2 regions of the Tardiphaga sp. 619_E2_N8_4 genome follow, and region 2 is predicted to be linked to the other one. Evidence: predicted binding sites of a transcription regulator. Region 2 holds the regulator's gene; the other holds the start of a gene.
The links. The regulator LexA, encoded in region 2, represses DNA repair genes until DNA is damaged. The targets are predictions, from matches to a motif close to TGTTCNNNNTGTGTTCNG.
Positions count from the first base shown of each region.

Region 1: AB8A23_RS02110 (DNA recombination protein RmuC) is a predicted target of LexA. The motif match lies at 10,932-10,949, and genes of this name have one in related genera.

Region 1 covers NZ_JBPWQJ010000001.1:424,080-440,106, forward strand. The annotation lists gene yidC (membrane protein insertase YidC) at 1-1,312, shown strand, start outside; gene yihA (ribosome biogenesis GTP-binding protein YihA/YsxC) at 1,448-2,098, shown strand; gene AB8A23_RS02055 (DUF423 domain-containing protein) at 2,098-2,475, shown strand; gene argB (acetylglutamate kinase) at 2,568-3,464, shown strand; gene AB8A23_RS02065 (DUF1036 domain-containing protein) at 3,464-4,582, shown strand; gene AB8A23_RS02070 (pyrimidine 5'-nucleotidase) at 4,606-5,313, shown strand; gene dapD (2,3,4,5-tetrahydropyridine-2,6-dicarboxylate N-succinyltransferase) at 5,414-6,259, shown strand; gene AB8A23_RS02080 (DUF805 domain-containing protein) at 6,329-6,805, shown strand; gene dapE (succinyl-diaminopimelate desuccinylase) at 6,805-7,962, shown strand; gene AB8A23_RS02090 (phosphorylase family protein) at 7,959-8,519, shown strand; gene truA (tRNA pseudouridine(38-40) synthase TruA) at 8,516-9,256, opposite strand; gene fmt (methionyl-tRNA formyltransferase) at 9,256-10,188, opposite strand; gene def (peptide deformylase) at 10,227-10,748, opposite strand; gene AB8A23_RS02110 (DNA recombination protein RmuC) at 10,980-12,194, shown strand; gene AB8A23_RS02115 (GIY-YIG nuclease family protein) at 12,335-12,631, opposite strand; gene AB8A23_RS02120 (AmpG family muropeptide MFS transporter) at 12,865-14,232, shown strand; gene AB8A23_RS02125 (hypothetical protein) at 14,244-14,690, opposite strand; gene recR (recombination mediator RecR) at 14,707-15,309, opposite strand; gene AB8A23_RS02135 (YbaB/EbfC family nucleoid-associated protein) at 15,311-15,631, opposite strand; gene AB8A23_RS02140 (DNA polymerase III subunit gamma/tau) at 15,653-16,027, opposite strand, start outside.
Region 2 covers NZ_JBPWQJ010000001.1:4,558,744-4,574,770, reverse strand. The annotation lists gene bamA (outer membrane protein assembly factor BamA) at 1-884, shown strand, start outside; gene lpxD (UDP-3-O-(3-hydroxymyristoyl)glucosamine N-acyltransferase) at 917-2,002, shown strand; gene fabZ (3-hydroxyacyl-ACP dehydratase FabZ) at 1,999-2,478, shown strand; gene lpxA (acyl-ACP--UDP-N-acetylglucosamine O-acyltransferase) at 2,670-3,473, shown strand; gene AB8A23_RS21980 (LpxI family protein) at 3,497-4,378, shown strand; gene lpxB (lipid-A-disaccharide synthase) at 4,375-5,529, shown strand; gene gltA (citrate synthase) at 5,620-6,924, opposite strand; gene gltX (glutamate--tRNA ligase) at 7,079-8,503, opposite strand; gene AB8A23_RS21960 (glutamine--tRNA ligase/YqeY domain fusion protein) at 8,703-10,373, shown strand; gene AB8A23_RS21955 (ComEC/Rec2 family competence protein) at 10,476-12,758, shown strand; gene lexA (transcriptional repressor LexA) at 12,777-13,499, opposite strand; gene AB8A23_RS21945 (GNAT family N-acetyltransferase) at 13,800-14,369, opposite strand; gene AB8A23_RS21940 (Orn/Lys/Arg decarboxylase N-terminal domain-containing protein) at 14,391-16,027, opposite strand, start outside.

The DNA of each region.
Region 1 (16,027 bases), 4.1 Mb from region 2:
CGACGGCCTGACTTTCACCCGCACCATCTCGATCGACGACCGCTACCTGTTCTCGGTCAAGGATGACGTCAGCAATATCGGCAACGCGCCGGTGACGCTGTATCCCTTCGCGCTGATCTCGCGCCACGGCACGCCGCATGTCGAAGGCTATTACATCCTGCATGAAGGCCTCGTCGGCTATCTCGGCGACCAGGGCCTGCAGGAATACGGTTACAAGAAGATCGACGAAGCCAAGGCGGTGAATTTCAAGGTCACCAATGCCTGGCTCGGCATCACCGACAAATACTGGGCTTCGGCGCTTCTGCCCGACACCAATGCGCAGCTGCAGGCCCGTTTCTCGTCGAACCTGACCGGCACCCAGCGGACCTACCAGACCGATTATCTGCAGGACGCGCAGACCATCGCCATCGGCGGCACCGGCACGGCCAATGCCCGCCTGTTCGCCGGCGCCAAGGAAGCTGCCACTGTCGGCATCAACTTCCCGCTGGCTGTCGGCCTCGGCGGCTATAATCAAGCGCTCGGCCTCAACCACTTCGACCTTCTGATCGACTGGGGCTGGTTCTACTTCATCACCAAGCCGATGTTCCTGGCGCTCGACTGGTTTTTCCACCTGTTCGGCAATTTCGGCATCGCTATTTTGCTGGTGACGGTGCTGGTGAAGATCATCTTCTTCCCGCTGGCCAGCAAGTCCTACGCCTCGATGGCGAAGATGAAGGCCGTGCAGCCGCAGCTGGCGGCACTCAAGGAGCGCTTCCCTGACGACAAGATGAAGCAGCAGCAGGAGATGATGGAGATCTACAAGAAGGAGAAGATCAACCCGATCGCCGGTTGTCTTCCCGTCATGTTGCAGATCCCGGTGTTCTTCTCGCTCTACAAGGTGCTGTTCGTCACCATCGAAATGCGCCACGCGCCGTTCTTCGGCTGGATCAAGGATCTGTCGGCGCATGATCCGACCAATCTCTTCAATCTGTTCGGCCTGATCCCCTTCGATCCGACGACGATTCCGGTGTTCGGTCACTACCTCGCGCTCGGCATCTGGCCGATCATCATGGGAATCACGATGTGGTTCCAGATGAAGCTGAATCCGACGCCGCCGGATCCGACGCAGAAGATGATCTTCGACTGGATGCCGCTGATCTTCACCTTCATGCTCGCCGGCTTCCCGGCCGGCCTCGTGATCTACTGGGCATGGAACAACACCCTCTCGGTGCTGCAGCAGGCCTACATCATGAATCGCAACGGCGTGAAGGTCGAACTGTTCGACAACGTGAAGTCGACCTTTGCGAAGAAGCCGGCTGAAAAGAAGACGTAACCCTTGGAGCCCTCATCCTGAGGAGCGGCCACTTGGCCGCGTCTCGAAGGACGAGGGCGGGGCGCTCATGGTTCGAGACGGCGCTTGCGCGCCTCCTCACCATGAGGGCCGGAGCAACACAGAAAGCCACTTCGCATGACCACTGACACCGATGCGAAGCTGATCGAACAGGGCCGCCTGCTGTTTGCAGGCGAATGGACGTTCATCTGGGCCTCGCCCTCGATCGAGACGCTGCCGCCGATGGCAGGAATGGAAGTGGCCTTTGCCGGCCGCTCCAATGTCGGCAAATCCAGCCTGATCAACTCCCTGACCGGCCGCAACGCGCTGGCGCGGACCTCGCATACGCCAGGCCGCACGCAGGAGCTGATCTTCTTCGAAGGTCCTGATGGCTCCGACTTCCGGCTCGTCGACATGCCCGGCTACGGCTATGCCTCGGCGCCGAAGGTCAAGATCGCGTCCTGGACCAAGCTGATCTACAATTTCCTCCAGGGCCGGGCGAGCCTCGCGCGCGTCTACGTCCTGATCGACTCCCGGCATGGCCTGAAGGATGTCGATCTCGACGTGCTCAAGTCCCTCGATCGCTCTGCGGTCAGCTACCAGATCGTGCTGACCAAGGCTGATCAGGTGAAGAAGAGCGAACTCGAAAAGACCCTCGAAGAGGTCCGCACCGAGTTGCGGACTCATCCGGCAGCCTTTCCGGACGTGCTGGTTACATCGTCGCGCACCGGCGACGGCATGGCCGAATTGCGGGCTGCAATGGTCCGCCTGTTGAACGAGCGCAACTGATGACCCGCTTTAGCCTGTTTCGCATTCTTGTCATCCTGGCTGGCGTGATGGGCGCCGACGGCGTCATTCTCGCCGCCGCTTCGGCGCACCAGCCGGACGCGACGCGACTGGCCTCGGCCTCCTCGATGCTGCTGTTTCATGCCGCCGCCATTCTCGGCGCCGTCGCTTTGATCGAGCGCGGCGTCGCCCATCTGCAGATCGGCCTGACGGCAGCTTTCGGCTTTGTCATTGCTGCCGCGCTCTTCGCCGGCGACCTGACCCTGCGCCAATATGTCGGTCACGGCTTGTTCACAATGGCCGCCCCGACCGGCGGCACCCTGCTGATCCTGAGCTGGCTGGCGCTGGCGGTATCCGCAGCCTGGCCGCGCTCCACCTGACGCCGGGCCACTGGACAGAGCAGCGATGCTTTGCGCGGCGGCAATCAATCGGCTAGAACGCGCCGCAGATTGCTCACCGTGAGATCCGCTTCATGACCGACGCGCCCATCATCAGTGCTCTCGACCAGGCCCGCATCCTGTCGGAGGCGCTGCCCCACATGCAGCAATATGACGAAGAGACGATCGTCATCAAATATGGCGGGCACGCCATGGGCGCCGAGGATACGGCCCGCGCATTTGCCCGCGATATCGTCCTCCTGGAGCAGACCGCCATCAATCCGGTGGTCGTGCATGGCGGCGGCCCGCAGATCGCGCAGATGCTGCAGCGTCTCGGCATCAAGTCGGAATTCGCCGCCGGATTGCGCATCACCGACGCGGCGACCATCGAGATCGTCGAGATGGTGCTGGCCGGCTCGATCAACAAACAGATCGTCAGCTACATCAACGAAGCCGGCGGCAAGGCCGTTGGTCTCTGCGGCAAGGACGGCAACATGGTCACCGCGTCGAAGGCGACGCGCACCATGGTCGATCCCGATTCGAACATCGAGAAGGTGGTCGATCTCGGCTTTGTCGGCGAGCCGGAAAAGGTCGATCTCACGCTGCTCAACCAGCTGATCGGCTATGAGCTGATCCCGGTGCTGGCGCCGCTCGCAGCAAGCAAGGACGGCAAGACCTTCAACGTCAATGCCGATACCTTTGCCGGCGCCGTCGCAGGCGCGTTGAAGGCCAAGCGCCTGCTGCTGCTCACCGACGTGCCGGGCGTGCTCGACAAGTCGAAGAAGCTGATCCCGGAACTGTCGATCAAGGATGCCCGCAAGCTGATCGCCGACGGCACGATTTCCGGCGGCATGATTCCGAAGGTCGAGACCTGCATCTATTCGCTAGAACAGGGCGTCGAAGGCGTCGTCATCATCGACGGCAAGACCCCGCATGCCGTGCTGCTCGAACTCTTCACCAATCAGGGCACGGGCACACTGATTCACAAGTGATGGACGCACCACACCACACGTCGTCATGGCCGGGCTTGTCCCGGCCATTCGCGTCTGGCTGGTGGAAAGCGAAAGGCGTGGATGCCCGGGTCAAGCCCGGGCATGACGTGCGGAGGGAGGGCGGACGAACACTCCTTTTCGGTGTCGCCCTGATCTGCTCGGCATTCGTCTCGGGCAAAGCCCGCGCCGATCTCAAACTCTGCAACCGGATGAGCTATGTCGTCGAAGCCGCCATCGGCATCGACGACAAGAGCGCCACCGCGACGCGCGGCTGGTTTCGCATCGATCCCGCACAGTGTCGTGTCGTCGTACAGGGCACGCTGACGGCCGACCGCATCCTGCTGCATGCCCGCGCGCTCAGCATCTACGGCGCCTCACCCGTGGCGCAGAACGGCACCGACAACCTGTGTATCGCGCCGGATAACTTCGTCATCGCCGCTGCCCGGCAATGCCGTGCCGGACAGTCACAAGTGCCGTTCACGATGATCAAGCCGACGCAGACCGACGACGGCAATATGGTCGCCTATCTCGCGGAAGACAGCGAATATGACGACGAACAGGCCAAGCTCGCCGCGATCCAGCGCCTGCTGGTGATCGCCGGTTACGACGCCGCGCCCATCGACGGCGTGGATGGGCCCAAGACCCAGAGCGCGCTCTCGTCCTTCCTCAAGAGCCGTAGTCTTGCTGCCGATGTGGTTTCAACGCCGAATTTCTTCGAGACAATGATCGCCGCCGTGCAGGCGCCCTCCGCAACAGGCCTCACCTGGTGCAACGACACGTCCTACAAGGTGATGGCGTCAGTCGCGACCGATGATGGCAAGGGCGTTGTCAGCCGCGGCTGGTATCGCATCGAGCCAGGCAAATGCCTGCGACCGGATATTGTCGGCCAACCCCGCCAGATCCTCAGTTTCGCCGAGGCCGTCGACGACAATGGCCGTGCCATTAAGCTCAACGACAAGCCGCTGAACTGGGGCGGCGTTCGCATGCTGTGCACACGCGAGAGCAAATTCGAGATTCGCGAACACAGTGACTGCAATACCCGCGGCCTCACCAGCGCCGGCTTCGCCATCGTCGATATGTCCGGCGGCGGCAAGACGCTGCGCTTTGGGACACCGTGACGGCCAGACAACAGAGACAATCAATGACCCTGCCGACCAAATCGCCGCGCGCCTTCAACCATGTCGAGACATGGGTGTTCGATCTCGACAACACGCTGTATCCGCACCACGTGAACCTGTGGCAGCAGGTCGATGGCAAGATCCGCGACTTCGTCGCGAACTTCCTCAGGATTTCACCCGACGCGGCCTTCAAGGTTCAGAAGGACTATTACAAGCGTTACGGCACCACCATGCGCGGCATGATGACCGAACACGGGGTCCGCGCCGACGACTTTCTGGCTTTCGTCCACGAGATCGATCATTCGCCGCTGGAGCCCAATCCGGTGATGGGCGCCGCGATCGCACAACTGCCAGGCCGCAAACTGATCCTGACCAACGGCTCGGTCGCCCATGCCGGCGCGGTACTGGAGCGCCTCGGCTTCGCCAATCAGTTCGAAGCGATCTTCGACATCATCGCCGCCGATCTGGAGCCGAAGCCGGCTCAGCAGACCTATGACAAGTTCCTGCGCCTGCACGGCGTCGATCCCTCCAAGGCGGCCATGTTCGAGGACCTGTCACGCAACCTCGTGGTGCCGCACCAACTCGGCATGACCACCGTGCTGATCGTGCCTGACGGCGCCAAGGAGGTCGTCCGCGAGGACTGGGAGCTGGAAGGCCGTGACGACGACCATGTCGATCACGTCACCGACGATCTGACCGGGTTTCTGGCGGCGCTGAACAAGGCCCGGTAGGGCGGGATGGCCGCCCGCGCGTCTTGACTCTCCCCGGCCAAATCCCGACAAAAGCTTCAAGAAATCACCTTTTACCCACGATCTGCCCAAGGAAATCGCGATGTCGCTGACCGCCCTCGAATCCACCATCAATGCCGCCTTCGACGCGCGCGATAACGTCAACGCCTCGACCAAGGGTGAAGTCCGCGACGCCGTCGATCAGGCGCTGAACCTGCTCGACAAGGGCGAGGCCCGCGTCGCCGTCCGCGCCGACGACGGCAAGTGGACCGTGAACCAGTGGCTGAAGAAGGCCGTGCTGCTGTCGTTCCGCCTCAATGACATGGCGCAGATCTCTGGTGGTCCCGGCGGCGCGGCCTGGTGGGACAAGGTGCCCTCGAAGTTCGAGGGATGGGGCGACAACAGCTTCCGCGACGCCGGCTTCCGCTCTGTACCGGGCGCTATCGTGCGCAAGTCGGCCTTCATCGCCAAGAACGTCGTGCTGATGCCGTCCTTCGTCAATCTCGGCGCCTATGTCGATGAGAGCTCCATGGTCGACACCTGGTCGACGGTGGGCTCCTGCGCCCAGATCGGCAAGCGCGTGCACATTTCCGGCGGCGTCGGCATCGGCGGCGTGCTGGAGCCGCTGCAGGCCGGCCCGGTGATCATCGAGGACGACTGCTTCATCGGCGCCCGCTCGGAAGTCGCTGAAGGCGTGATCGTGCGCAAGGGTGCGGTGCTGGCCATGGGCGTGTTCCTGGGCGCATCGACCAAGATCGTCGATCGCGAGACGGGCGAAGTATTCGTCGGCGAAGTGCCGGAATATGCGGTGCTGGTCCCCGGCAACCTGCCCGGCAAGCCGATGAAGAACGGTCAGATCGGCCCCTCCACCGCCTGCGCCGTGATCGTGAAGCGTGTCGACGAGCGCACCCGCTCCAAGACCAGCATCAACGAACTGCTGCGCGACTGATTTGTCGTTTCGTCCGGTTTGCGCGTAGCATCGTGCAAACCGGACCGATCCGTTGAATTGAGGGCTGCCATGGACTGGACCACGCTGCTTTTCAGCTTCACGGGACGGATCAACCGCGGCAAATACTGGCTAGCCATCCTGATCTACCTGGTCATCTGGATCGCCTTCATTGCCGCTGCCGTGATGTGGCTCGGCGGATTCGACACCGACCGGCTTTTCAGCATGGTCGGCGCAGCCATCCTGCTGTGGCTGGCGGCTATCGTCCTGATCGTCGCCGGCACCTGGTCCGGCATCGCCACCGGCATCAAGCGGCTGCATGACCGCGAGAAGAGCGGATGGTGGATCCTGGCGTTCTGGCTCGGCCCCAGCGTCCTGAGCGGCATTGGTAGTACCAGCAGCGCGAGCACCAGCTTCGTCTTTCATATCGCCAGCTTCGCCGTGACCATCTGGGCCATCGTCGAACTGGGCTTCCTGCGCGGCACCGCCGGGCCGAACGAATACGGTCCCGATCCGCTTGCCGCGCTTGCCACTGCACCAAGGGTCTGATGTCCACCGACGCTCTCTCCATCGCTCAAGATCTTCTCCGCTGCCCCTCAGTCACCCCCGCTGATGCCGGCGCCCTCGGCGTGATCGAGAGCCTGCTGACGTCAGCCGGCTTTGAAGTCCATCGCGTCACCTTCAGTGAGGAAGGCAGCGCCGACATCGAAAACCTCTATGCGCGCATCGGGACTTCCGCGCCGCATATCTGCTTCGCCGGCCATACCGACGTGGTGCCGCCCGGTGATGAAGCGGCGTGGACCCATGGCGCTTTCTCCGGCGACGTAAAGGACGGGCTGCTCTACGGCCGTGGTGCCGTGGACATGAAGGGTGGCATCGCCGCCAGCGTGGCCGCCGTGCTGGACTATCTCGCAGCGAATGGCGGCCAGCCAAAGGGGTCGATCTCGTTCCTGATCACCGGCGACGAGGAAGGCATTGCGGTCAACGGCACCGTCAAGCTGCTGCAATGGGCGGCCGAGCGCGGCGAAAAGTTGGATCATTGCATCGTCGGTGAGCCGTCGAATGTCGAGGAGATGGGCGACACCATCAAGATCGGCCGCCGCGGGTCGCAATCAGGCACGCTGGTCGTCGATGGCGTGCAGGGCCATGTCGCCTATCCGCATCGCGCATCGAATCCGGTACCGGATATAGCCGCGTTGATCACAGCGCTGAGCAGCGATCCGCTCGATCAGGGCAATGCGCAGTTTCAGCCGTCCAATCTCGAATTCACCTCGGTGGATGTCGGCAACAAGGCGACCAACGTCATCCCCGCGCAAGCGCGGGCGAAGTTCAACATCCGCTTCAACGACCATCACACGCAGGCGTCATTGCGCGACCTGATCGATGCACGCGTCGCAACTGCCGCCGGCAATCGCATTCGCGCGCATGTGATCTGGGAGCCGAGCAATTCGGACAGCTTCGTCACAAAGCCGGGCGCGTTTACCGATACGGTCGTCGCTGCGATCAAGGATGTTACCGGTCGCATACCGGATCTCAACACGGGTGGCGGAACCTCGGATGCGCGCTTCATCAAGAACTACTGCCCGGTGATTGAATTCGGCCTGGTCGGGCAGACCATGCATCAGATCGACGAACACACGAAGGTTGCCGATCTGGAGAAGCTCACCCAAATCTATCGCGGCGTGCTGGATCGGTATTTCGCATGAACGGCAAGATTCTCGTCCTCACCGCGCTCGAAAGCGAGCTCGACAAATCACGCGCGCCTGCCGAGATCGAGGTGATTTTCACCGGCGTCGGCAAGATCAACACCACGATCGCAACGCTTCAGGCGGTGCAGGCCATGCAGCCCAAGCTCGTCGTGAACTACGGCACCGCCGGCAAGCTAAACACCAAACTCAACGGCCTCGTCGAGGTCAGCGACGTGATCCAGCGTGACATGAATGCCGAGCCACTGGCGCCGCGCGGCCGCACGCCCTTTGCGCCCGATCTCGACCGCCTGGTCTCGGGCCAGCGCGGCGTGATCTGCGGCAGTGGTGACAGTTTCGTCACCTCCAGCGATCCTTGGCTGGTGTCGAACAATGTCGATATCGTCGATATGGAACTGTTTGCCATCGCGCAGGTCTGCCTGCGCCACGGCATTCCCTGGCGCGCCTTCAAGTTCATCACCGACGACGCCAATGATTTTGCGCATGAGCATTGGACGGCGAATGTCGCGAATGGACAGGATCTGTTCTGGGACGCGATGAAGGGCGTGAAGGTCTAGTAGTCGACCTTTACCAGATACAGCCCATCCGGCGGCGCCACGATGCCGCAGGCGCTGCGGTCCTTCGCGGCAAGCGCCGCAGCCAGGTCGTCCGGCGTCCAGCGACCGTTGCCGACCCAGACCAGTGAGCCAACCATCGAGCGCACCTGGCTGTGCAGGAACGAGCGTGCGGAGGTCGTGATGGTGATCGCCTCACCGTTCTGCACCACATCGAGCTGATCGAGCGTGCGGATCGGCGACTTGGCCTGGCATTCGGTATCGCGAAAGGTCGTGAAGTCGTGTCGACCGAGCAAACGCTTCGCAGCCTCGCTCATGGCAGCGACATCGAGCGGGCGCGGCACGCGCCAGACCCGGCCGGCATCGACGGCGAGGTTCGCGCGGCGATTGGTGATGCGATAGACATAGTGGCGTCTGATGGCCGAGAACCGCGCCTCGAAATCATCCGGCACGATATCCGCCGACAGCACGCCGACCGGATGCGGCCGCAGATGGGCATTCATGCCATCGCGAAAGCGACCCGGCACCAGCACTTTCGGCACGTCGCAATGGGCGACCTGGCCGAGCGCATGGACGCCGGCATCGGTGCGACCGGCGCCATGGACGCGGATCGGCTCGCCGCAAATGGCCTCGGCGGCACGCTCCAGCGCGCCCTGTACGGTCAGCGTCGCGTTGGCCTGCACCTGCCATCCGGAAAATGGTGTGCCGTCATATTCGATGATCATCTTGTAGCGCGGCATCAGCCCACCCGCAGAGGCGGCTTCAACGGCGTGCCACGCAGAAATTCACTGGCCTTCATCGGCTGCTTGCCGGCGCGCTGCAGGTCGATGATCCGGATCGCGCCCTCGCCGCAGGCGATGGTGAGCTGATCGTCGATGATCTCGCCGGGCGCGCCCGCGCCCTTTGTAAGCTCGCAGCGCAGAACCTTCACGCGCACCGCCTCGCCCTCGATCGGCACTTCGCACCACGCGCCGGGAAACGGCGACAGGCCATGACAATGCCGAAGCACGTCGCGCGCCGGCTTCGACCAGTCGATCTTGGCCTCGGCCTTGTCGATCTTGGCCGCGTAGGTGACGCCGTCTGCACTCTGCGGGGTCAGGCTCAGCCGTCCCCTTTCCAGCGCACCCATGGCCCGCACCATCAGATCGGCACCAAGCGGCGCCAGCGCATCGTGCAGGTCCAGCGCCGTCATCGCATCGGTGATCGCCAGGCGCTCGGCCATGGCGACATCGCCGGTGTCGAGGCCGACATCCATCTTCATCACCATGACGCCGCTCTCGGCGTCGCCCTCCATGATGGCACGATTGATCGGTGCGGCGCCGCGCCAGCGCGGCAACAGCGAGCCGTGCAGGTTGAAACAGCCGAGCGGCGGTACATCGAGAATATTCTGCGGCAGGATCATGCCATAGGCGACGACGACCGCAGCCTCGGCCTCATGCGACCGGAACTCGGCTTCGGCTTCCGGCGTCCGCAGCGTTTTCGGCGTGAACACGGGAATGCCGAGCCGTTCAGCCTCGCGCGCCACCGGCGTCGGCTGCAGCTTCATGCCCCGGCCGGCGGGCTTTGCTTCGCGGGTATAGACGGCGACGATCTCATGGCCGTGGGCCACGAGTTCGAGCAGCGTCGGCACCGCGAAATCCGGCGTGCCCATGAAGATCAAACGAAGCGACATAGGTCGGAGCCGATCTGTTGCAGCGTTGCGCGGAGAAACTACTCCGCGCGCTTGGCGAGCTTGGTGAACTTCTTCAGCACGCGGTCGCGCTTCAGCTTGGAAAGGTAATCGACGAACAGCACGCCATTGAGATGGTCGATCTCATGCTGAATGCAGGTCGCGAACAGGCCAGAGGCCTCTTCCTCGATGGTCTTGCCGTCGAGGTCCATATAGCGGATCCGCACCGTCGCCGGACGTTCCACTTCCTCGTAATATTCAGGGATCGACAGGCAGCCTTCCTCGTAGACCGAGAGTTCTTCCGAGGCCGAGATGATCTCCGGATTGATGAAGACGCGTGGCTTCTTGCCGTCCTCCTCATCGTCCTTCTTGGCGATGTCCATGGTGATCAGCCGCAGCGGAACCGCGATCTGGATCGCCGCCAGCCCGATCCCGGGTGCGTCATACATCGTCTCGAACATGTCGTCGGCGAGCTTGCGCACCTCCGACGTCACCTTCTCGACAGGTTTGGAGATCAGCCGCAACTGTTTGTCGGGCAGGATAATGATTTCACGAATGGCCATGGCGGCGATTTAATCTGCGCGCCGGTCCGGGTCAATCCGCTGGAAAAGCTGGACTTTGAAGGACATTAACTCCCCGCTAACCATGAAAATTGAGGCGCGGTTAACGATGCCGGTTAAGGTTCGCTTAACCATATTTCTTAGGCTTGGGTTAACCAGGAAAATTCATCTTGCATTAACCATAAACGTTCCCTCTTCGTTCGCGTGACCGACCGAATCGGCTACAAGGATGGGATGAACGAGATTCTTTTCATGATCGGCGACATGCCGGTCACCGCCGGCGTGGCATTGATGGGCTTCAGTGCTCTGGCGCTGGGTTTGCTGCTCACCATCGCCATCATCATCGCTCGCTCCGGTAGCCGCGGCGCCGCCATGGCCATGGCCCAGGCGATCCGCGCCGACGAACTGGAAGAACGCCTCAGCGAAGTGCTGAAGGCGCAGAACGAGGCCACCGGCCGCGTCGACGCCATGGGCCAGGCCTTGGCGGGCCGTCAGGCCGACATGGCACGCGCGGTGTCCGAGCGACTGGACTCCGTGACCCATCGCGTCGGCCAATCCATGGAACAGACCACGCGCAACACCATGGAAAGCCTGAGCGCGCTGCATGAGCGCCTGGGCATTATCGACAACGCCCACAAGAATCTCACCGACCTCACCTCGCAGGTGACGACCTTGCGTGACGTGCTCGCCAACAAGCAGTCACGCGGCGCCTTCGGTCAGGCGCGGATGGAAAGCATCGTCAAGGACGGCATGCCGAGCGGCGCCTATGCGTTCCAGCACACGCTATCGTCGGGCAAGCGGCCGGACTGCGTGATCTTCCTGCCGGACCAGCGCCCGCTGTGCATCGACGCGAAATTCCCGCTGGAAGCCGTCACGGCGCTGCATGACGCGCGCAGCGATGACGAGAAGAAATACGCAGCGCAGCGCTTGCGCGCGGACGTGATGAAACATGTCACCGACATCGCCGAGAAGTATCTGGTGGCCGGCGAGACGCAGGATACGGCGCTGATGTTCGTGCCGTCGGAATCCGTCTATGCGGAAATCCATGACGGTTTCGACGACATCATCCAGAAGGCCTATCGCGCCCGCGTCGTGCTGGTGTCGCCGTCGCTGTTGATGCTGGCCATCCAGGTGATGCAGCAGATTCTCAAAGACGCGCGGATGCGCGACGCCGCCGACCAGATCCGCACGGAGGTACTGAATCTGGGCGACGACCTCACTCGCTTGCGCGATCGCGTGATGAAGCTGCAGACGCATTTCGGGCAGGCCAATGAGGACGTCCGCCAGATCCTGATCTCCGCCGACAAGATCGAAAAGCGCGCCGGCCGCATCGAGGAGCTGGATTTCAGAAAGAGTGAGCCTACCACCGAGGTCGCCCCAGCGGTCGCCAGGACCGCGGCCCCCGACATGTTCGCGCCACTGCCGCGCAAGATTCAGGCAGGGGAGTGAACTCACTTGTCGTCACCCGGCTTGACCGGGTGACCCAGTAAACACCAGCCTTGCGTTTGCGCGATGCTGCCCACCGCAGACCCCGTCGGATACCAGATCGCCCGGTCAAGCCGGGCGATAACAACCGAGAGAGGGGAGCCTCACCGGCAGATGAGGGGATACAGATCATCCCAATTGGGATTATCTTTCTCGATCAGTGCGATCTTCCATTCCCGCATCCACTTCTTGAGCCGCTTCTCGCGGTGCATGGCGTGTTCGATATTGTCGAAGCGTTCGTAGTAGACGAGCCGGTCGATGCCATAGGCCTTCGTGAATCCCTCTGCGGCTTTCGTTTTGTGTTCGTATACGCGGCGAATGAGATCGTTCGTCACGCCGATATACAGCGTCCCACCAATCTCGCTGGCGAGAATGTAGACGTAAAAGTTGTAGGCACGCATCGTCAGGACTCGCCACTGCCGTTGCACCAAACTCACTTGTCGTCACCCGGCTTGACCGGTTGACCCAGTATACACCGACCTTACGTTCGTACGACGCTGCCAAACACAACCAACGCCGGATACTGGATCGCCCGGTCCTAGCGCGCAATTGCGCGCCAGGCCGGGCGATGACAACCGAGGGGAAGGATACGAAGCCACAGGCCGCTCCCTCCCGAATCTGCTAATCCTTCCCCATGACCAGCGCGCCTGACTCGTCCGAAGCCGCCCTCGCCTTGAAGCCCCGTGCCACCTGGCGCGAGAGCATGGCGGTGTATCTGCAGCCGCGGGTGCTGATCGTGCTGCTGCTTGGCCTGTCGTCGGGTCTGCCGCTTGCATTGTCCGGTTCCACGCTGCTGGTGTGGATGCGCGAATCCGGCGTCGATCTCGGTACCATCGGGTTGTTCGCCCTCGTCGGCACGCCCTACACGCTGAAGTTCCTTTGGGCGCCGCTGGTCGACGCGCTGCATGTGCCCTTCTTCACGCGCCAGTTCGGCCGCCGCCGCGGCTGGCTGGTGTTCTCGCAACTGCTGCTGATCGTCGCGATCCTGCTGCTGGCGCTGACCGATCCCGCCCGCTCGCCACTGTTCGTCGCCCTTGGTGCGCTGCTGGTCGCTGCGATGTCATCGACGCAGGACATTGTCGTCGATGCGTTTCGTGTGGAGAGCCTGCCGGAGAGCGAACAGGCGGCCGGCATGGCGTCCTATGTCGCGGCCTATCGCATCGGCATGCTGATCTCGACCGCCGGCGTGCTGTTTCTGGTCAGCGCCTTCGAGAGCACGGGCATCGCGCGCTCCACCGCCTGGATGTGGGGCTATGTGGCAATGGCGGCGATGGTGCTGGTCGGCACGGTCACAGCGCTTGCGGCCACCGAGCCCGAGCAATCCGCGCAGGCCGAAGCCGCCACGCGCGGCGACAGCGCCTTCACGCGCGTGCTGCAGGCCGCAATCGGCGCGTTCTCCGAGTTTCTGGCCCGCAAGGACGCCTGGGCCGCGCTGGCCTTTGTCGTGCTGTTCAAATTCACCGACGCCTTTTCCGGCACCATGACAGCGCCGTTCGTGATTGATCTCGGCTTCACCCGCAACGACTACGCCGCCATCGTCAAAGGCGTCGGCCTTGCCGCCACGCTGATCGGCGGCTTCGCTGGCGGCTTCGTGGCGCGGCGCTATTCGCTGGCGGCGAGCCTGTGGATCGGCGCTGTGTTGCAGGCGCTGTCCAACCTGGCATTCTCGTGGCTCGCCATCGTCGGCGTCAATCAATGGGCGCTGGCACTGGCCATCTCGGTCGAGAATTTCACCAGCGCCATCGGTACGGTGATCTTCGTCGCCTACCTTTCGGCGCTGTGCAAAAACCCGCTGCACACAGCCACGCAATATGCGCTGCTCACGGCGCTCGCTGCGGTGGGGCGGACCTATCTGTCGGCAGGTGCAGGTTACGTCGCGCAGGCGACGGGATGGCCGATGTTCTTCGTCATCAGCGTGGTCGTCGCGGTGCCGAGCCTGATCCTCCTGATCTGGCTGCAGCGCCGCGCGCATTTCGAGATGCTGGGGCCGGTACGGGTTTAACCGAAGCGAACTCAGTTCGGCTTCGTCACCACGCTCCATTTCGTCACCAGCGCTTCACTCATCTGCCCGGCCTGCTCGGCGCAGGTGACTTCAGCAACCTTGAGCGCAACTTCCTTGCCGACAAGCTTCTTCAGCTGCGTGGCCTGCACGTCATTGGCAACGACGATCTCGAACGTCTCAGGTCCGGTCTCAAGATTGCACAGCCCTGCAGGCGCCGGCAGCCGACGCGGCTCGCTGACCACTTGATACACATTGGTGCGCTTGCCCTTGGCATCGCGGCTGCGCATGGCGTTGAGCTGCCCGGTCAGCACATCGCCGATCTTCATGGCCTTCGGTGCCACCGGTGCGGCTGGCGGAGCCGGCGTTTCGGTCGCGCCTCTGGCAGCCGTCGCAAACAGGCCGGCCGCACAAATCGCAGCGGCCCAGGTCGGCAAAGCCTTCAAGTCATATCGTGTCATCAATGCTCTTCCAGTCTTAAAACAGCGTCCGCTGTCGCATTGCTGCCGACAGCGTGCCTTCGTCGAGATAATCGAGTTCACCACCAACCGGCACGCCATGTGCCAGCCGCGTCACCTTCACATTGGCCTCCTGCAGGAGGTCGGTGATGTAATGTGCCGTGGTCTGCCCATCAACCGTCGCATTCAGCGCCAGGATGATTTCGCTCACCTCTGAATCATGCGCACGTGACACCAGCGCGTCGATGGTCAGATCCTGCGGGCCGACGCCGTCGAGCGGCGACAGCGTTGCACCCAATACATGATATTTGCCCGTCGTCGCATGGGCGCGTTCGAGCGCCCACAAGTCCGCGACATCGGCGACCACCACGATGGTCGAGGGATCGCGGCGCGGGTCCGTGCAGATCGTGCAGGGATTCTGCGTATCGATATTGCTGCAGACCTTGCAGACCTGAATCCGGTCGATCGCCACCTGCAAGGCACCGGCTAGCGGCGTCATCAGCGCCTCGCGCTTCTTGATCAGATGCAGCGCGGCACGCCGGGCCGAGCGCGGGCCAAGACCGGGCAGCCGCGCCAGCAACTGAATCAGGCGCTCGATTTCCGGACCGGCCGTGGATGCCATCTCAGGTAAGGCCCATCCCCGGCGGCAGACCGAGGCCGCCGGTCAGCGCCTGCATCTTCTCTTGCATCGCAGCTTCCGCCTTGCGGCGCGCATCACCGAGCGCCGTGACCAGCAGATCCTCAAGTATCTCGACTTCGTCGGCTTTGACCAGCGAGGGATCGATCTTCACGGCCTTCACTTCGGTCTTCGCGGTCATCCGCACGGACACGAGGCCACCGCCGGAGATACCTTCGACCTCGACATGGTCGAGCTCGTCCTGCATCGCCTTCATCTTTGATTGCAGCTGCGCTGCCTGTTTCATCATGCCGAGAAAATCAGCCAAGAGTTTTCCTTCGCAGTTCGATTAATCGTCGTCGTTGAGACCGTCGGTCGCGTCATCGCTGATCAGGTCGCTATCGCTGCCGTTGAAGTCCGGCGGCTCAGGGGCGATGACACGAACCTCGACCTTCGCACGCGGAAACCGTGCCAGCACTTCCTTGACCCGCGGATCGGCTTCCGCCGCGCGCTGGCGTTCGTTCTTCTGCTCGAGCTGCTGATCGCGCAGCGTCGGCTGTCCCTGCTCGTTGGACACGATCACGGCCCAACGCCGGCCGGTCCACTGTTCGAGCTTCCGCGACAGATCGTTGATCAGCGTGCGCGACGCCGTCCGCTCCATCGCCAGCTCAAGCCGCCCGTCTTCGATCTTGATCAGGCGCACATCGGCTTCGAGCGCCCCGCG
Region 2 (16,027 bases):
CGCTCGCGAATTGTAACAATCTTCCGGGCAGCCCGACTGCAACCAACACGCCTGGCTATCTGAATTCGTTGTTTGGCCTTGGCTTCGCCGAAACAGGTTCCGGCAACTGGGGCTGTTATGCAGATGGCGAGTCGTCGCTGCCGGTTCGCCGCGAGCTGGCCAGCGGCAAGACGCTGACCTCGGCTCTGGGCTATACGCTCAACTACAACACGCTCGATAATAACAAGAACCCGACAGATGGTCTGTTCCTGGAGTTCAAGCAGGACTACGCCGGCGTCGGTGGCGACGTGACCTACCTGAAGACCACCGTCGATGCGAAGTATTACACTCCGCTTGTGGCCGACATCGTTGGTTTGCTGCGTGTCCAGGGTGGCATGCTGAACAAGGTCGGCGAAGACATCCGCATGCTGGATCACTTCCAGATGGGTCCGAACCTGGTGCGTGGTTTCGCGCAGAACGGTATCGGTCCGCGTGACATCAGCTACGTTGCGCTGGGATCCTACGGTGACGCACTCGGCGGCACGAAGTATTGGGGCGCTTCGGCTGAATTGCAGATGCCGTTCTGGTTCCTGCCGAAGGAAGTTGGCATCAAGGGTGCGGTCTATGCCGATGCTGGCGGCCTCTGGGATTATCAGGGACCGACGAGCTGGGCTCAGACTGGCGAAGTCAACGCTGCCGGTTGTGTGGCTGCTAGCCGGACTTCGGTCGGTAACTGCGCTGGCATGACCTATGACGACGGCAATGTCGTGCGGTCGTCGGTCGGTGTGGGCCTGATCTGGCAGTCGCCGTTTGGTCCGCTGCGCTTCGACTACGCAGTGCCGATCACCAAGGGCGCCTATGATCGCGTGCAGCAGTTCAAGTTCGGCGGCGGAACTTCGTTCTGAGTTTGATCTCCGGCCGGACCGCGACGGGTGGAATGGTTCTGCCGACGTTCTTCAAGCAATCGCCGTCGTTGACGCTGGCTGAAATAGCCGCGTCAACGAAGGCGCGACTGGTCGACCCGACGCGGGCCGACCAGGTCGTGACTGGCGTAGCCTCGCTCGATGAGGCTGGCCCCCATCACCTGACCTTCTTCGAAAATCTCCGCTACATCGACCAGCTAACCCACACCAAGGCCGGTGCCTGCCTGGTGAGCGAGAGCTTCAAGGGCGATATTCCGGCTCACGTAACGGTGCTACGCGCCAAACGGCCATTTGCGGCCTTCGTGGAATTGGCGCGCGAACTGCACGCGGACACGCTGCGTCCGGTCTCCGGCTTTGACATTACTGGCATCGCCGCATCCGCCGTCATCCATCCCTCTGCTCAGCTCGAGGATGACGTTACGGTAGATCCGCTGGCCGTGATCGGCCCGGATGTGGAGATCGGTTCCGGCACCATCATCGGCTCGGGAGCAGTGATCGCGGCCGGGGTCAAGATCGGACGCGACTGCAATATCGGCGCTGGCAGCACGCTGCAGTTCACACTGATCGGCAACAACGTACTCGTTCATCCCGGCTGCAAGTTCGGCCAGGACGGCTTCGGCTTCGTGTTCGGCCGGGACAAGCACATCAAGGTCCCGCAGACCGGTCGTGTCCTGATCCAGAACGACGTCGAGATCGGCGCCGGCACCACTATCGACCGCGGCAGCCTGCGCGATACCGTGATTGGCGAGGGGACCAAAATCGACAATCAGGTCCAGATCGGCCACAATGTGACAATTGGACGGCACTGTGTGATCGCTGCGAAATGTGGCCTTGCAGGCAGCCTGACCATCGGCGACAACGTCGCGCTGGGCGCCATGGTGGGCCTCAACAATCACATTACGATTGGCGATGGCGCGCAGGTCGCGGCAATGGCCGGAGTGAAAGACAGCATTCCGCCGCGCGCGCGGTGGGGTGGCATCTTTGCCCGGCCGACCAAGCAATGGTTCCGCGAGATCCTCGCGGTTGAGAAACTCGCCCGCGAGAGCATGCCGGGAACGGATGCGACGACGCAGGATACGAAAGACGAGGGGCGGGAATGAGCCAGGATTTACCAAGCGATGGCGCATCGCCGATCATCATCGAAACGGTCGACATCAACACCATCCTCAAGACCCTTCCGCATCGCTATCCGTTTCTTCTGATCGATCGTGTCGTCAACATCCGCAAGGACTTCAGCGGCATTGGTATCAAGAACGTTACCATCAACGAGCCGGCATTCCTCGGGCATTTCCCTGATCGCCCGGTTTATCCCGGCGTGTTGATGATCGAAGGCATGGCTCAGACAGCGGGCGTGATCGGGATCTCGTCCGTCGAAGGCACCGAGAAGCCGCGTGCGGTGTATTTCCTCACCATCGACAAGTGCAAGTTTCGCAAGCCGGTGATGCCTGGCGATACGATCGAATATCATCTGCACCTGATCGGCCGGAAAAAGGCGATGTGGTGGTTCCATGGCGACGCCAAGGTAAATGGCAAGGTCGTCGCCGAGGCCGATGTCGGTGCAATGCTGACAGACTGATTGGCACGTACCTGAACGTGCATGATGCCATCGAAGACCTCGGTGGCATCATGCGTTTGTAAGTCATGGTATGAGACGTGTCGTAACAGATCGCAATCAGACGTCACTGGACAGGCTCGGGAACCCACGTTAACCAACGGAAAAACCTAGATATTTGTAGGCAACTTGATGGCTGGGATTGGACTGTTTCGATGAGCAAGATCGACCCGACGGCGCGGATCGAGGATGGTGCTGTCATTGGCGAGGGCGCCGAAATCGGACCCTTCTGCATTATCGGACCGCATGTCACGATCGGTGCAGGCACAAAGCTGCTGTCGCATGTCAACGTGACGGCGCAGACGAGCATCGGCGAGAACTGCACAATCTATCCGTTCGCGTCATTAGGCACGCCCCCGCAGTCGCTCAGCTACAAGGGAGAACTGACCAGGCTGACCATCGGCAATGGCTGTACCATCCGCGAGTCCGTGACCATGAATGCGGGCACTGTCGCCGGTGGCGGCATTACGTCGGTGGGCGATCGCGGCTACTTCATGAACTGCGCCCATGTCGGCCATGACTGTCACGTCGGCAACGACGTGATCTTCGCGACCTCGGCGACGCTTGGCGGTCATTGCGAGATCGGCGATTTCGTTTTCATGGGCGGGCTGTCGGCCGTGCACCAGTTCACCCGCATTGGCTCCCAGGTCATGGTCGGCGGCATCTGCGGCGTGCGCGGCGACATCATCCCGTTCGGGCTTGTAAATGGTCAGTATGCGGCGCTGGAAGGCCTCAACATCATCGGCATGAAGCGCCGCAAGTTCACCAAGGAGCGCGTCGCCGCCGTGCGCTCGTTCTATCAAAAGCTGTTCCATGGCCCCGGCGTCTTTGCCGAGCGGCTTGAGCGCGTGCAGCCTTTGGCAAATGACGATCCGGCGATTGCAGAAATCCTGACCTTCATCGCGGGCGCCAAGCACCGCGCACTGTGTCTGCCCGAGGATAGCAAGAACAACTCTTGAGTTCGGGTATCGCGGGGCGAAGCATGACTGACCAGGCTCAAATACAGCACCCGCAAGCATATCCTCCGATAGGCTCGCCGTTCGGGATTATCGCCGGCGGCGGCTCGCTGCCCTTCGCCGTCGCGGACTCGCTGCAGGCGCGCGGCATCAAGCCTGTCGTGTTCGCGCTGAAGGGGTTCTGCGATCCGGCGCTGGTGGCGCGATTTCAGCACCACTGGATTCCTATCGGTCAGTTCGGCCGTTTGCTGAAGCTGATGCGCAGCGAAAATTGCCGGGATCTCACGTTCATCGGCACGCTTGTGCGGCCGGCAATCTCCGAGATCGGGCTGGACTGGGCAACGCTTCGCGTGATGCCGAAAGTGTTTCGCGCGTTTCGCGGTGGTGACGATCATTTGCTGACAAGTATCAGCCGCCTGTTCGAGCATGAAGGTTTTCGTCTGCTGGGGATCAAGGACGTCGCGTCCGATGTGCTGATGCCGGAAGGCAGCGTGACGCGTGCCGTACCGGATCAAGATGCTGAAGCCGATATCGCACGTGGGCGCGACGTCTTGCGCGCCTTGAGCCCGTTCGATATCGGCCAGGCGACCGTGGTGATCGACGGCCATGTGGTGGGGATCGAGGATATCGAAGGCACCGATGGATTGCTGGCCCGCGTGGCGCTCTTGCGTGAGCAGGGACGTATTCGCGCCAAGGCAGGGCGGGGTGTACTGGTGAAGGCGCCGAAGAGCGGTCAGGATCTGCGTTTCGATCTGCCGACATTGGGACCGCGGACCATCGAGCGTGCTGCGGCTGCGAAGCTCGCCGGCATCGCCATCGTCGCAGGCAATACGATCGTCGCCGAACCGCAGCAGATGATTGTCGCCGCCGATGCCGCAGGTCTTTTCGTGACGGGACTTCCTACGTGACGAAGACGATCTATCTCATCGCCACCGAAGAATCCGGCGACCGTCTCGGCTCCGCGCTGATGAAGGTGCTGCGCCAGCGACTGGGCGATGATGTACGCTTCGAAGGCGTCGGCGGTTCGTCGATGGCGCGCGAAGGTCTGCAGTCGCTGTTTCCCATCGAGGAGCTTTCCATTATCGGCCTAGCTGCCGTCGTCCGGAAGCTGCCGTCGATCCTGAGACTTATCACGCGCGCGACCGAGGACGTCCTGCGCGCCAGGCCTGATGTGCTGGTGATCATCGATAGCCCGGACTTCACCCATCGCGTCGCCAAGCGTGTGCGCCAGTGCGATCCCTCCATTCCCGTCGTCAACTATGTGTCGCCAACGGTGTGGGCGTGGAGACCGGGGCGCGCGAAGGCGATGCGCGCTTATGTCGACCATGTGCTGGCGCTGCTGCCGTTCGAGCCGGAGGCGCATCGGCGGCTCGGCGGACCGCCATGTACCTATGTCGGTCATCCCCTGATCGAGCAGATCGATGCGCTGCGTCCCAATGCGGACGAGCAGGCGCGTCGCGAAACGAAGCCGCCGGTATTGCTGGTGCTGCCGGGTAGCCGTCGCAGCGAGATCCGTCATCACATGGCAACGTTCGGCGCGACGCTCGATCTGCTGCAAAAGCAGGGCACGCAATTCGAACTGATCCTGCCAACTATGCCACATCTCGTCGAGGTTATCGCCGAAGCGCTCAAGGCGTGGCCGGTGCAGCCACGGATCGTTGTGGGCGAAACCGAGAAGCGCGCCGCGTTCCGCATCGCGCATGCGGCCTTTGCCAAATCGGGGACGGTGACGCTGGAGCTTGCATTGTCAGGCGTGCCGATGGTCACAGCCTACAAGGCCGGCAGTGTCGAGGCCTGGATCATCCGCCGCCGCATCACATCATCGTCGGTGATCCTCGCCAATCTGGTGATCGGCGAGAACGTCATTCCGGAGTTCATCCAGGAAGACTGCACGCCGGAGAAGCTCGCGGCGTCGTTGCAAGAGGTGATGGCAGACACACCGATGCGGCGCCGTCAGATTGAAGCCCTGGCGCGGCTCGACGGGATCATGGCGACCGGCGAAGCGTCGCCGAGCGTCGGTGCGGCCAATGTCGTGCTGGCCACGATGCGGAAGAGTTGAAGGCCTTCATTCAAGAGATTGCAGCGTAACAAAAAAACGGCGGATCTTGCGATCCGCCGTTTTGATTTTCGCACTCTGCGAAACGAGGTCTTAGGCGCGCTTGGCGATATCCACGTAGTCGCGGCGGGCAGCACCCGTATAGAGCTGCCGCGGACGGCCGATCTTCTGCTGCGGATCGCCGATCATCTCGCTCCACTGGCTGATCCAGCCAACGGTGCGGGCGACCGCGAACAGCACAGTGAACATCGAGGTCGGGAAGCCCATCGCCTTCAGCGTGATGCCCGAATAGAAATCGACATTCGGATACAGCTTGCGGTCGATGAAGTACTGGTCCGACAGCGCGATCTTCTCGAGCTCCATGGCAACGGCGAGCATCTCGTCGCCACCGTGACCGGTTTCCTTGAGAACTTCGTGGCAGGCCTGCTGCATCAGCTTGGCACGCGGATCGTAGTTCTTGTAGACGCGATGACCGAAGCCCATCAGGCGGACGCTGGAATTCTTGTCCTTCACCTTGGCGATGAATTCCGGAATCTTGTCGACAGTGCCGATTTCGGCGAGCATCTGCAGCGCGGCTTCGTTGGCACCACCATGCGCCGGTCCCCACAGGCAGGCGATGCCGGCGGCGATGCAGGCGAACGGATTGGCGCCCGACGAACCGGCGATGCGGACCGTCGAGGTCGATGCGTTCTGCTCGTGGTCGGCGTGCAGCGTGAAGATCTTGTCCAGCGCCTTGGCGAGCACCGGATTGACCTTGTACTCCTCGCACGGCACGGCGAAGCACATCTTCATGAAGTTCGCCGCGAAATCGAGCGAGTTGGTCGGATACACGAAGGGCTGACCGATCGTGTACTTGTAAGCCATCGCCGCGAGCGTCGGGATCTTGGCGATCATGCGGATCGACGCGATGTCGCGCTGCTTCGGATCGTTGATATCAGTTGAGTCGTGGTAGAACGCGGCGAGGGCGCCAACCGACGCGACCATCACGGCCATCGGATGCGCGTCGCGGCGGAATCCCTGGAAGAAGCGGCTCATCTGATCGTGAACCATGGTGTGGTTCGTGACCAATGCGTCGAACTTTGCCTTCTGCGCCTTGGTCGGGAGTTCCCCGTACAGCAGCAGATAGCAGGTCTCGAGGAAGTCCCCCTTCTCGGCGAGCTGCTCGATGGGGTAGCCGCGGTATTCGAGGATACCGGCATCGCCATCGATATAGGTGATCTTGGACTGGCAGCTGCCCGTCGAGGTGAAGCCGGGATCGTAGGTGAACATCCCGGACTGGGCGTAGAGCTTGCCGATGTCGATGACATCAGGGCCGACGGTCCCGCTGTGGATCGGCAGTTCGAAGCTCTTGCCGTCGACTGTCAGCGTTGCGGATTTGGTATTGGTTTTTGCGTCCATCGCGTGGTCCCCGATGAGATCGTTGAGGGGCCGGCAAGCCACCGACATTTCAGGAGAAATGGGGAGGCTAGCCGGGAATTCCAGAGCATTCGCCAGAATGCGTAGCGTATTGCTGTGTGCGCTGCAAGGCGGGCAAAAGCAGCCTACAGCTATGCTAAATAGATGCCTGATCGGCGAGCCGGTCCAGGCATTCCTGCCGTCCCAATACCGCCAGAACATCGAAAATGCCGGGCGATGTGGTCTTGCCGGTCAGCGCCACGCGAAGCGGTTGCGCGACTCCGCCAAGCTTGATGCCAGCTTCCTCGGCAAAGGCGCGGGTAGCAGCTTCGGCATTTGCTGCGGTCCAGTCGGTGACGGCTTCCAGTGCCGTGCGCAACTTGCCGATCAGCACACGGGTTTCCGGCGTCAGCGCGGCCTGCGCCTTCGGCTCCATCGCCAGTGGGCGATCGGCAAAGATGAAATTGGCGCCGTCGATCAGTTCGATCAGCGTCTTGGCGCGTTCCTTCAGGCCGGGCATGGCGCGCAACAGCTGAGCGCGCGTAGTGTCGTTGAGCTTCGCCTTCAGTTCGGCGCCGCCGGGCACGTAATTCAGCACGTCCTCGAACATGGTCACGAGGGATTGATCGTCGGTGTGACGGATGTAGTGACCGTTGAGATTTTCGAGCTTGGCGAAATCGAAGCGCGCGGCGGAACGGCCGATCCCCGACAGGTCGAAGGCGTCGATCATCTCCTGGGTCGAGAAGATTTCCTGATCGCCATGGCTCCAGCCGAGCCGCACCAGGTAATTCCGCAGGGCGGCCGGCACATAACCCAGCGCGCGATAGGCCTCGACGCCGAGCGCACCGTGGCGCTTCGAGAGTTTCGAACCATCGGGTCCGTGGATCAGCGGAATATGCGACATGCTGGGCACGGTCCAGCCGAGCGCGTCGTAGATCTGCTTCTGGCGGGCGGCGTTGATCAGATGATCGTCACCGCGGATGACATGGGTCACGCCCATGTCATGGTCATCGACCACCACGGCGAGCATGTAGGTCGGATTGCCGTCGCCACGCAGCAGCACGAGGTCGTCGAGATTCTCGTTCTGCCAGACCACGCGGCCCTGTACCTGATCCTCGATCACGGTCTCGCCGGTGAGCGGCGCCTTCAGGCGGATCGTCGGTTTGACGTCGGGGCGCGGATCCGACGGATCACGGTCGCGCCACAGCCCGTTATAGAGCTTGGACTTGCCCTCGGCGCGGGCGGTCTCGCGCATCTGTTGCAGTTCCTCGGCGCTGGCATAGCAGTAATACGCCCTGCCCTCGGCCAGCAGCTGTTCGGCGACTTCGCGGTGCCGGCCGGCACGGGCAAACTGGAAGACGGTGTCGCCGTCCCACTCGATGCCCAGCCACTTCAACCCGTCGATAATGGCGTCGATCGCGGCGTCCGTTGAGCGTTCGCGGTCGGTATCCTCGATCCGCAGCAGCATCTTGCCGCCGGTCTTCTTGGCATAGAGCCAGTTAAACAGCGCGGTGCGTCCACCGCCGATATGGAGGAAGCCGGTCGGCGAGGGGGCGAAACGGGTAACGACGGGAGCGGTCATATCAGCGGGTTCGATCGAGTTCGGTGTGAGTGTTGGCGGGCGTTTATCACAACGACAGGGCGCTGTCTCACGGCGAATAAACGCGGATTTGGGGTCGGAACCGCATCGGAAAAGGCCCTTTCGCGGGACCCGGCCCCTGATCCGGCCTTGGCGCGGCCTTCCGGATTTGGCACATAGGGCGCAGCTTGAAAGGCAGAAAATGACAGACGAATCGGTATCCGACGCAGGCCGTGACTTCATCCGCGACATCGTTGCGGCGGACCTGCAATCCGGTAAGCACAAGAGCGTGGTGACGCGCTTTCCGCCGGAGCCCAACGGCTACCTGCATCTCGGCCATGCCAAGTCGATCTGCCTGAATTTCGGCGTTGCCGAGGAGTTCGGCGGCCACTGCAACCTGCGTTTCGACGACACCAATCCGACCAAGGAAGAGCAGGAATATATCGACGCCATCCAGCGCGACGTCCGCTGGCTCGGCTTCGACTGGGGCGAGGGCAACCTGCACTACGCCTCGGACTATTTCGAGCAGCTCTATGACTGGGCGGTGCACCTGATCCGCGCCGGCAAGGCCTATGTCGATGACCAGTCGCAGGAAGAGATCCGCTTTAAGCGTGGCACCCTGACGGAGCCCGGCCAGAACAGCCCGTTCCGCGACCGTTCGGTTGATGAGAACCTGGATCTGTTCGCGCGGATGCGCGCCGGCGAATTCCCGAACGGCGCCCGCGTGCTGCGCGCCAAGATCGACATGTCGTCGGGCAACATCAACCTGCGCGATCCCGTGATCTATCGCATCCTGCATGCGCATCATCCGCGCACGGGCACCGCCTGGAGCATCTATCCGAGCTACGACTTCGCGCACGGTCAGTCGGATGCCATCGAACACGTGACGCATTCGATCTGCACGCTCGAATTCGAGGATCACCGGCCGCTCTATGACTGGTGCCTGGAAAACCTGCCGGTGCCGTCGCGGCCGCATCAGTATGAATTCGCGCGCCTCAACATGACCTACACGCTGCTGTCGAAGCGCGTGCTGACCGAACTTGTCCGCGGCGGCCATGTCACCGGCTGGGACGATCCACGGATGCCGACGCTCGCCGGCCTACAGCGCCGCGGCATTCCCGCTGAAGCGCTGCGCGAGTTCGTCAAGCGCATCGGCGTCGCCAAGGCCAACTCGACCGTCGATATCTCGATGTTCGACTTCGCCGTGCGCGAGACACTGAATCGCACGGCGCAGCGCCGCATGGCGGTGCTGAAGCCGCTGAAGGTGGTGATCGAGAACTACCCGGAAGGACAGACCGAGCAGCTCGAAGCCATCAACCATCCCGATGATGCGTCGCTCGGCAACCGGCAGATTTCATTCGGCCGCGAGCTCTACATCGAGCATGACGACTTCATGGAAGAGCCGCCGAAGAAGTTCTTCCGCATGGCGCCGGGCCGCGAGGTCCGCTTGCGTTACGGCTATTTCATCACCTGCAAGGACGTGATCAAGAACGCTGCCGGCGAGGTGGTCGAACTGCGCTGCACCTATGATCCGGAAACCCGGGGCGGCAATGCGCCAGACGGCCGTAAGGTCAAGGCGACGATCCATTGGGTGAGCGCTGCAGATGCCGTGCAGGCGGAAGTGCGCGTCTACAATCAGCTGTTCGCCGATCCGCAGCCCAATGCGACCGAGTTCGCATCGCAGCTCAATCCGGACTCGCTGGAGACGCTGACCGGCGCCATGCTGGAGCCGGCGCTGGCGAGCGACAACACAAGCGATGTCGTGCAGTTCGAGCGCCAGGGTTATTTCTGTCGCGACAAGGATTCAGCGCCGGGCAAGCTGGTCTTCAACCGTACCGTCGGTCTGCGCGACAGCTACGCCAAGCTCGCTTGAGCAACCCCAGGGATTAGTTTTCGTATTCTGCATCCGTTCCGCTAGCCGCCGCTTGCCCTTCCGATAGCATTCGGAAGGACAAGCTTGGCGTGCGGGCGTTCGATGGCGCGGGGCGGGGATCAGCAACAGCGGCGGGGCCGATCCGGCACGGCGACCACATGGCCGCCGCCGGCCACGGCAGGCGTCGCTCTCCCGTCACCGACGTCATCAACGTCGGGCTTCGAGACGCTCTGGACGTGGGTGTGGGCCGAAGCTGGTCCCGGTCGCTTGCTGCCTTGGGTGCCGATCGCTTTCGGGACCGGCATCGCGCTGTATTTTGCCGCTGAGCATGAGCCGGTGGCCTGGGTTGCCGCTGCGACGGCAGGCCTTCTTTGCGTGGCTGCGTTTTTGCTGCGGCGGCAGCGATGGTTTCCCTTGATCTTGCTCATTGCGGCAACCGCGGCCGGCTTTGCGATGGCTGCAATGAAAACCGCGCGCGTGGCTCATGAGGTTCTGGCGAAGCCGCTCTATTCCGTCGCGCTGACCGGCTTCGTTGAAACTCACGAGGAACGGGAGCGCACGGATCGCTTCGTGCTGCGCGTTGCCACGATGGACAGCCCGCGCGCCGCGCCGAAGCTCACCCGTGTGCGGCTGTCGGTGAAGAAGGGCATGGCGCCTGCCATCGGCAGCTTCGTCGAATTGAAGGCAAGGCTGCAGCCGCCGCTGCCGCCGCTCCGGCCGGGGAGCTACGACTTCGGACGGGATCTGTATTTTCAAGGGATCGGCGCGTCCGGTTTTGTGATGGGCGGCATCAAGGCAGTCGATCCGCCGATACAGCCGAGTGTGGCGCTACGCTATTCGGCGACCATGCAGGGGCTACGCGACGCCATCGACGCGCGGATCCGCACAGTGCTCTCGGGCGATAGCCGCGCCATTGCCACGGCGCTGCTCACGGGCCGCCGCGATGCGATTTCGGCTGACGTCAATGATGCGATGTTCATCTCCGGCCTCGGTCATGTATTGTCGATTTCTGGCTATCACATGGCCGTTGTCGCCGGCGTGGTGTTCTTTGCGATCCGCGCGCTGCTGGCACTGATCCCCGTGCTGACGGTGACGTTCCCGATCAAGAAAGTCGCAGCGGCTGCTGCGTTATTCGCAGCACTGTTCTATCTGCTGTTGTCAGGTGCTGAAGTCGCGACGCAGAGATCGTTTTTCATGACGGCCGTCGTGCTGATTGCAGTCATGGTCGATCGCCGGGCGGTGACGTTCCGCACGCTGGCGGTGGCGGCAATGGTCGTGCTGATCGTCGCGCCGGAGGCACTGGTGCATCCGAGTTTCCAGATGTCGTTCGCGGCGACGCTGGGGCTCGTCGCATTGGTGCAGATCGGCATGCCCGCGCTGTTTGCGTCGTCCGATCATTCCGCGACGGCGCGCGTGGCGCTATGGGGCGGACGTGAGATCGCGATGCTCGTGCTGGCCTCGCTGGTCGCGGGCCTTGCCACCACGCCCTATGCTGCCTTTCACTTTCATCGCGTCACGCCCTATGGCGTTCTCGCCAATCTTTTGGCGATGCCGGTGGTCTCGGCGTTGGTGATGCCGGCCGGCATTCTCGGTTTGGTGGCCATGCCGTTCGGCTTTGACGGTGTGTTCTGGCGGCTGATGGATGTCGGCATCCAGTGGATGATCGTGGTCACGCAATGGGTCGCAGCCTTGCCCGGCGCCATCGGCCGGATGCCGGCCTTCGGCACCGGACCGCTGATATCAGCCAGTATCGGCATCATCGTGCTCGGATTGCTGCGCACGCCGTTGCGCTTCGCGGGGGCTGGCGTGCTGGTGCTCTCGATTGTATGGGCATTGCTGGTGAAGCAGCCGGATGTGCTGATCTCGGGTGATGGTCGCAGCGTCGCGGTACGGGGCAGGGACGGGCATCTCCACGTGATGCGCAGCGCCAAGGATACATTTTTGCTGAAAGAGTGGCTTGCCGGCGATGCCGATGCACGCCTGCCGACCGATGCCTCAGTCGGCCACGGCGTGTCCTGCGACCGCGACGGGTGCATCACGGCGCTGGCCGATGGCGCTTTGGTGGCGCTGGTTCTACAGCCGGATGCTTTCACAGATGATTGCGAGAAAGCGGCGCTGATCGTCACGACGAGACAATCGCCGAGGGATTGCAAGGCGCTGGTGATCGATCAGGATCGCTTGCAACGAAATGGCGCGGTGAGCCTGCAGCGAACTGCCAACGGCTTTACCATCGATGCCGTGCGCCCGCCTGGCCTGGACCGCCCGTGGTCGCGCGCTATCCCCGATGAGCCCCAGCACGATCTGATCCAGGACAGTCGCACGCCGCAAAATCGGCCGGTGGATGCGACGCCGGCGGAAACCGATCTTCAACCCGAAGATCAGTAATCCGCCGAGGCCACAGCCTCAGTAGCGACGATACAGGCCAATCAGCTTGCCCTGAATGCGCACCCGGTTAGGCGGCAGGATGCGGACCTCGTAGGCGTCGTTCGCTGGCTCCAGCGCGATCGACGCGCCGCGGCGGCGGAAGCGCTTCAGCGTGGCTTCCTCGTCGTCGATCAGGGCCACCACGATGTCGCCGGTGTCGGCGCTCTCGTTGCGCTGGATCAGCACGGTGTCGCCGTCGAGAATGCCGGCGTCCTGCATGGAATCGCCGCGCACTTCGAGCGCGTAATGTTCGCCGGAGCCGAGCATGTCCGCGGGCATGCTGATGGTGTGGCTGCGGGTCTGCAGCGCCTCGATCGGCGTACCTGCCGCGATCCGGCCCATGACCGGGATAGCAACCGTGCGGCCATTGTCATCATCGCCGCTGTTGCTGGCGATGCTGGCGGCCGAACGCACCTTGCCAAGCGTGCCTTCGATGACGCTGGGCGTGAAGCCGCGGCGCCCGGTGCCGCCGGTGACCGGCGCGCCGAGCTCTGGCAGCTTGATGACTTCGATGGCACGGGCGCGGTTGGGCAGACGGCGTATGAAGCCGCGTTCTTCCAGCGCCGTGATCAGACGATGGATGCCGGACTTCGAGCGCAGGTCGAGCGCATCCTTCATCTCGTCGAAGGAGGGCGGGACGCCGGCTTCCTTCAACCGTTGATCGATGAATCGCAGGAGTTCGTATTGTTTGCGCGTGAGCATCTGAAGCCATCCTCAGTTGACGGTGTCGGCCGCCGCGTGCGTTTCAAAGGGCCTTCGAACGTGAGCCTCAATCCAGAGACGATCGTTCGAAGATCGGTTGCGCGAGTTCGGGCACTCTCAAACTACTCAAAGCCACAGAATCTCGAAACAAATCATGAACGAACACTATATGTTCCATATGTGTTCTGCAATGCTTAATTTGCCGTCAACAGAATGCGCGTTGAGGGAGGTTTGAGGAGGCTGTTCCTCACCAGTCGTCGACCCTCGACGGACATGGAAAATGCTTCCCGGTCGCTTGGTCTACGCAGACGTCATGCGCCCAACGGGCGGCGGCGGGGTCGTGGAGCCGGTGGCCAGCGAGCGCTGAACCATGATCGTGTCGGCCCAGCGGCCGGAGCGATAGGCGACGCCGGGCAGCAAGCCGACGCGGGCAAAGCCGAAGCTCTCATGCAAGCCGAGCGAGGCCGTGTTGTCGGCATCGATATAGCCGATGATCTGCCGGAAGCCGGCCGCCGCGCAGACGTCGATGAGTTCGCGCATCAACAGGCGGCCGATGCCCCGGCCGACATGACCGTGGTGGATATAGATCGAATGCTTGACCGTGTAGCGATAGGCCGGTCGCTTGCGGAACAGCACCACATAGGCATAGCCGACGACCTCGCCGCCTTGCGTGGCGACGAGGTGCGGGAACCGTTTGCTGCGCAGGTTCTTGCGCCGGTCTCTGAGATCGTCGGGCTGCGGCGTGTCGGCGTCGCTGACGCCTTCCTCGACGCCTTGCCGGATGTGCCGGCGATAGATCGCCAGCATGGCATCGACGTCGGTGTCGCGTGATGGTCGGATGACGACCGGCTGTTCGAGTTCCGTTGGCAAATCAGGCTCCTTACGTGCTCCCTATTCGGAGACCACGTAAGTGTAAAGTCGGATCCGGCCATTGGCGTCGACCTTGCGGTAGATGCCTTGGATCTCGACGTCGAAGCCCGGGAATGTGTTGAAGCAGGTCTCGAACATCCTGAGATAATCGATCATCGGCTTTGACCGTTCGGTGAGCCGTTCTCCGGGGACGATCGTGGCGATGCCGGGCGGGTAGACCACGAACGGCGTCGTCGCGACGCGCCCGAAGATCTCATCGATCGGGAGGTAATCGACGTCGTTGCGCACCAGACAGCGCGCGGCATCATGGGGTGACATGGCAATCTCCGGCAGATGGTCAGCGGAGAATTGCCTGGTCTGAAGTTCGCTCACATTGGCCTCGCGGAAGAACCGGTGCATGTCGCCGCATAGATCCCGCAGGCGTATGCCCGCGTAACGCGCGGGCCTGCGCCGTGCGAATTCCGGGATGACGTCTTCCAGCAACGCGTTGTCGTCATGAAACTTCTTGAAGGCGACAAGGCCCGATATCAGCGTGCCGGCCTTGCTGGCCTCCACGCCGGGCGTCAGCAGGAAGAGCAGCGAGTTAAGGTCGTTCTTCTCCGGCACGATGCGATTTTCGCGCAGGAACTGCGCGACCACGGGCGCGGGGATGCCGTGTTCCGCATAGCCGCCGGTGGTGCGGTCGAAGCCGGGTGTCAGTACCGTCAGCTTGTTGGGATCGGTCATGGCGAAGCCGGCGACCATTCCGGGAAAGCCGTGCCAGGCAGCCTCAGGGGCGAGCTGCCAATAGGACGGATTGGTGGCGAGCTGGTCAGTGCCGATGCTTTCCCACGGCACATTGTGAACAGCGCCTTCGCTGGCTGCGTCGGGAATTGCGACGCGCTCGGGCACGAAGGGTTCGAAGAACCAGCGACGCTCGGCGCGGGTTTCCTTCTCCTCGAATTCGCGGCGGACGGCGCGCATCTTCTTGCGCAGTTCGATGCCCAGCCGGATCGTGTCGTCCCACAACACTTCGCCAGAGCGGCCCTTCATCATCTGCGCGCCGACATCCAATGATGCGAACAGTGGATAGAATGGCGAGGTCGAGGCGTGCTGCATGAAGCTTTCGTTGAAGCGCCGATGCTCGACGCGGCGCTTCTGCCCGCGGATATGACGATCCTTCATGTGGATCTGCGACGCCTGCGAGAAGCTCGCGAGCTGCTTGTGGGTCGACTGCGTCGCGATGATGCCCGGCGAATCCGGGCCGAGCTCCTTGAGCCCCATGGCGAAGCGGCCGGCATAGAGCGGGTGGAATTTCATGAAACCCGCCCATGCTTCGTCGAACAGGATGTAATCGCAGAGATGGCCGATGCGCGCGATGATCATCTCGGCGCTGTAGATGGTGCCGTCATAGGTGCACTGTTCGACCACGGCGACGCGGAACGGGCGTGGACGCTTCCAGGCCTCGGGATCCGTGACCAGCGGATTGATACGGATGCGCTCGCGCAGCGCGTCCTCGTCGAGCGCATCCCAGTTCATCGGGCCGATCAGGCCCCAGGGATTGCGCGTCGTCGGCACATAGATCGGCACACCGCCTGAAATCATCAATGCGCCGTGCAGGGCCGCCTTGTGGTTGTTGCGATCGAACAGCACCAGATCGCCATCGGTGACCAGAGCCG